Regions from separate parts of the Paenibacillus sanfengchensis genome, predicted to be linked through region 1. Evidence: riboswitches for the same ligand, from Rfam matches in the RefSeq annotation. Region 1 holds a riboswitch; the other holds the start of a gene.

Evidence for each region. A riboswitch is a leader RNA that binds a small molecule or an ion and turns the genes downstream of it on or off. The one in region 1 is predicted to bind FMN.
Region 2: another riboswitch for FMN. It lies ahead of V4U84_RS09010 (DMT family transporter); the one in region 1 lies ahead of ribD (bifunctional diaminohydroxyphosphoribosylaminopyrimidine deaminase/5-amino-6-(5-phosphoribosylamino)uracil reductase RibD).

The regions. Positions count from the first base shown of each region.
Region 1 is NZ_JBAGJC010000004.1:63,903-66,294, reverse strand. Features, by position in the region: gene ribD (bifunctional diaminohydroxyphosphoribosylaminopyrimidine deaminase/5-amino-6-(5-phosphoribosylamino)uracil reductase RibD) at 1-974, opposite strand, end outside; FMN riboswitch at 1,250-1,445, opposite strand; gene tlp (small acid-soluble spore protein Tlp) at 1,745-1,969, shown strand; gene V4U84_RS09445 (peptidylprolyl isomerase) at 2,040-2,392, opposite strand, start outside.
Region 2 is NZ_JBAGJC010000003.1:583,820-586,211, forward strand. Features, by position in the region: gene V4U84_RS09010 (DMT family transporter) at 367-1,332, opposite strand; FMN riboswitch at 1,458-1,608, opposite strand; gene V4U84_RS09015 (MetQ/NlpA family ABC transporter substrate-binding protein) at 1,787-2,392, opposite strand, start outside.

The DNA.
Region 1 (2,392 bases):
ACCCCGCCGACCAGTTTCGGGGCGATAAACAGGACGATCTCATCCACCAGCCTCTTTTCCAGCAGAGAGCCGTTTAACCGGCCGCCCCCTTCGACCAGAATGGAGGAGATTTCGCGTTCCCCCAGTTTTTGGAGCGCCAACTGCAAATCCACACGCGGCCCCTCCCCGCAGGGAATCACTTCGATGCCCCGCTCCGTCAGGGCAGCCATCTTCGCACGGTCCGCGGCCTCGGTCGTCAGGACGAGGGTCGGCGCCGCTCCGTCGCTCAGTACCCGGCTGCCGACCGGAACCCGAAGCGTCGAATCGACGATGATGCGCACCGGATCCAGTCCGGGAACCGCTAGACGGGTCGTCAATTGCGGATCATCCGCCAGCACGGTTCCGGAGCCGACCATAATACCTTGATGGCGGTGCCGCATCGTGTGCACGATTCCGCGCGAGGCTTCGTTCGAAATCCACTTGCTGTCCCCCGTTTTCGTCGCGATTTTACCGTCCAGCGTACTGGCCGTTTTTATCGTGACGTATGGGAGACCGGTCGTGATGTACTTGATGAATTTCCGGTTTAAAGCCACCGCCCGTTCCCGAAGCACCCCGGTTGTGACTTCGATGGCGCTTTGCCGCAACCGTTCGATTCCCCGCCCGGCCACCTGCGGATTGGGATCTTCGGTGGCCACGACAACCCTTGCCACCTTATCCTCGATCAGCCGCTCCGCGCAAGGAGGAGTCATCCCGTGATGGCTGCAGGGCTCCAGCGTAACGTACACCGTGCTTCCTTCGGCCAAGGGGCCCGCCATGCGGAGCGCATGCACTTCCGCATGCGGCGTTCCCCTCTTCAGGTGGGAGCCCAAGCCGACCACCGCGCCGTCCTTGACCACGACAGCCCCGACGACCGGATTGATCCCGGTCTGCCCCTGGGCGCGTTCGGCCATTTGCAGGGCCAGCTCCATGTAATATTCATCGCCAATCGTTTGCATAACCGCCCCTCCTTTTGCTTTAGACATAAAAAGCTCCCGCCGGAGCATTCCGGCAGGAGCTGTTGAGAGTGATCATCCGCGAAATAAAAGCTGCGTTAAATTACACCTAACCAAGCCATGACAAAATCATAGCCGGCAGGCATTCTTCGCCTTCGCCAAATCGAGCATCTTGTTCAACATGGAAACACAAATAAACCATGTGAAAACATGAACTTTAACGAAGCTGCTTTGTTTTAATTAAAAGCACCGTACGATTGACCTACGAATGCTCTTCGCGTCTCCTTCTCCCATCCAGACTATACTGTCGGTCCCGGAATCACACCGGCTCAGCCATATGCGATCAGTTCCCGCATACGGGTCACGGACTTGTGCGCGCCCTGATCTCCGCATTCGTTGTAACAACTCATTGCCGGAGCCTCAAAGCCCGCCATCACCGTCGGTAGGGAATTTCACCCTGCCCCGAAGGAATGCATATGAAATTGATAAAGTCATTAAACCATCTGACTTGAGGAAAGAATAGCATAAAAAAAACAAAAATACAACAATACCCGATTCAGATATTGTTGTCATGTTTATTCTCCGCCCCGCTAATCATTATTACTATCACTGGAGCTTAAGTTGCTCGGTGGTTGACATTTTTTATAATCGCTCCTTTATTTAGGAAACAAAAAATAAATAGTACGCCATTCATCTGAATAAAAAAAGCCTCCGCGTGCGACAATAACATTGCCCCGTTTGCCGGGGAAAGAAACCTTCAGGAGGGAACAGCCATGGCCAAACCTGACAACCGCGCCGATAATGTGGAAAAGCTGCAGGAGAATATTCAGAATACGATCCGCAACTTCCGCGAAGGCCAGGACTACCTGAGCGAACATGCCGATGAAATCACCGGTGAGGAAAAACAACAAATTGAAGAAAAGAACGCCCGGCGTATAAACAGTATCCGCGGCTTCCGGGAGGAAGTCAAGGACGAAGCGGCTGACCGGCAATCCTAATCTTATCATGGAATAGCAGAAGGGCTCCCGGCCAAATTTGGCCTAGGGAGCCCTTCGCATTACACAAGGATTACTCGTCCCAGACGGTAACCTCTTTCATTTTGTCCCCGGGACGGATTTGATCCACCAGGTCCATACCGGACGTCACCTTTCCGAATACGGTATGCACTCCGTTCAGGTGAGGCTGCGGCTCATACACGATGAAGAACTGGCTGCCGCCGGTGTCTTTTCCGGCATGGGCCATCGACAATACGCCGCGTTCGTGCTTCGTCGTATTCGTGGCTGTTTCGCATTTGATCGTGTAACCCGGTCCACCGGTACCAGTCCCGTTAGGGCAGCCCCCCTGCGCTACAAACCCGGGAATAACGCGGTGAAACGTCAGCCCGTTATAGAAGCCGGAGTTCGCCAGCTTCTCGAAGTTCG
Region 2 (2,392 bases), on a different contig from region 1:
ACTATTGATTTGCATATTAGACAACGGTGTAAAGGGTTCTTTTCACACTCTTGACCTGCAACTAAGGGTTTGGTTCGAATTAAAGGGAATTCTTCCCGTTAATTTGATACGTATGCGGCTGCAGAGGCGAATTAGCTGGAAAACCTCCCGCTAATTCGCCTGAAATAATGCATGTCGGCAATAGGACCGCGAAATAGATGGAGCTTTTCCAGCTAATCCGATCCAAGAGCCACAGAGCGGTACATTAACGGGAAATTTTCCCGTTAATGATGTAGACCCCGACGGTGGGACTTTATATCTGCGATTGTGGGTGTTGGCAAATCTTTAGTTCAACCTATATATGATCCGATTTATGTGAATATCAAGTCAGGCCGGCGCAGGCTGGCTCTGTCTGGAAATGACGAACAGCGCCGTCCAGATCAGGATAAAGCCCACCGCTTGCGCCACGGTGACCATCTGTTGGAACGCAATCCAGTTCACCAGCACGCCCACCATCGGAAAGCTGAGCTCGGCCAAGGTAGCCACGGAAGCCTTCGTGGTCGTCAAACCTTTGTAGTAGACCAGCAGACTGAGGAGCCCCGGAAGCAGCGCCTGACCTAGCAAATTCAGCGAAAAGGCGGCCATGCCGGAAGCCTCCGTCGGCAAATGCCAAGCGGCCCCTTCATTCCAGGTCACAGCCAGCAACAGCGGCAGCGCCAGGATGAACCGCAGCGAGGTGACCGTTTCATACTTCATCTGTCCGACCATCATCCGCCCCATTACCGTTGATCCGCCCCAAAGCGCGGCGGCGCCCAGCGAGAGGAGACTGCCGACCTGGATAAAATCATTCCAGTGTCCGAACGGAACCGAAAAGCCGAAGGTCAATAGATAGGTGCCGGCCAGCGCGATGAGAAACAGCAGGGAAAATCGGCGCGGGAGCGACTCCTTCAGCAAAAAGCGAGCCATCAGGATGGCGAACAGCGGCTGAAGCTTTTGCAGCAGCAATACGGCATTGGCATCGCCGTGGGTTAGTCCCATGGTAAACAGGATGGTGGCGATGGCGGAACCGCCCCAAGAAATGAACAAAAGCGCTCCGACATGCTTCCAGCCGATCCCCCGCAGCTCTTGACGGTTCTTCCACAAGGTCGGCGCCACGACCAACGCGATGAGGATATGCTCCAGCAATACAAGCTGGGCCGAAGTGATCGATTTCAGCAAAATCAGACGAAACAGCGGATCGACGCCCCAGAGGGCCGCCCCCAACACGACCAGCCAGAAACCGCTTTTTGCGCGAGTCCCCGAGACCGTTCTCGACGAATTGACTTGAATGGTGGCACGTGATGCATTTTCCATATTCCCGACTCCTTCTTGAATATGGGGTCTACGCGAAAAAGCCCCCGCATTGACATCAGTCAAATTTCGGGGGCCGATCAAATAAGCTTGCGGGGGTGGAATACACCCGCACCCGCATGCCTGTGATTGATCTTCTCCCATCCGGACTTTACCGTCGGCCCTGGAGTCGCACCAGGTCAGTCTCCATCCCTTGCGGAACGGAGAGTCGCGGGCTAAATCATCGATACGATGACCATCACCGCCGGTCAGGAATTTCACCTTACCCCGAAGATCCATATTCATTTAAATTTTAATTTAATGGGTTGCTTTCATAGTACTGCTTGCAGCCGATGAAACTCTGTAACAAACGTCACAATGTGAAGTCACCCTGACCACTGAATGAAAAAAACCTCATTTGTGATCATTATAACACTACGATAGCATATTTGTAATCAACTATTCTTTTTATAGTTAGTTACTCGAAGGCCGGAATAGCGATTTCACTGTAGTTGTCTTCCAGAAACTGTTTTACCTCCGGACTCGAAATGGCCTTGGCCAGCTTTTGGACCGCCTCGGAATCTTTGTTGTCCTCGCGGGCCACCAGCGTGATGGCAAACGCGGAGTCCGTCGTTTCCGTGAGCAGGGCGTCCTTTTTGGGCGTCAGGCCGAGCGGACTTGCATAGGCCGGCGTCATGAGAACCAGATCGGCGTCGTCCAGCATCCGGGCCAGCATGAGCAGATCAACTTCCTCGAATTTAAAGTTTTTGGGATTTTCCGTAACGTCAGCTACTGTGGCATTGATTCCTACGCCTTCCTTCAGCTTGATCATCCCCGCCTTCTCCAGCATGACGAGCGAACGCCCCGTATTCGACGGGTCGTTGGCGATCGCAATCGACGCGCCTTCAGGCAGTTCTTCCATGCTCTTGTAGCGTTTGGAATACGCTCCGTAAACGGCGTGATAAACCGGCTGCACAGCCGCGAGCTTGCTGCCCGTGTTCTCATTATATTGCTCCATGTAAGGAACATGCTGGAAAAAGTTCGCGTCGACTTCCTTGTTCGCCAGCGCGTCGTTCGGCTGAAT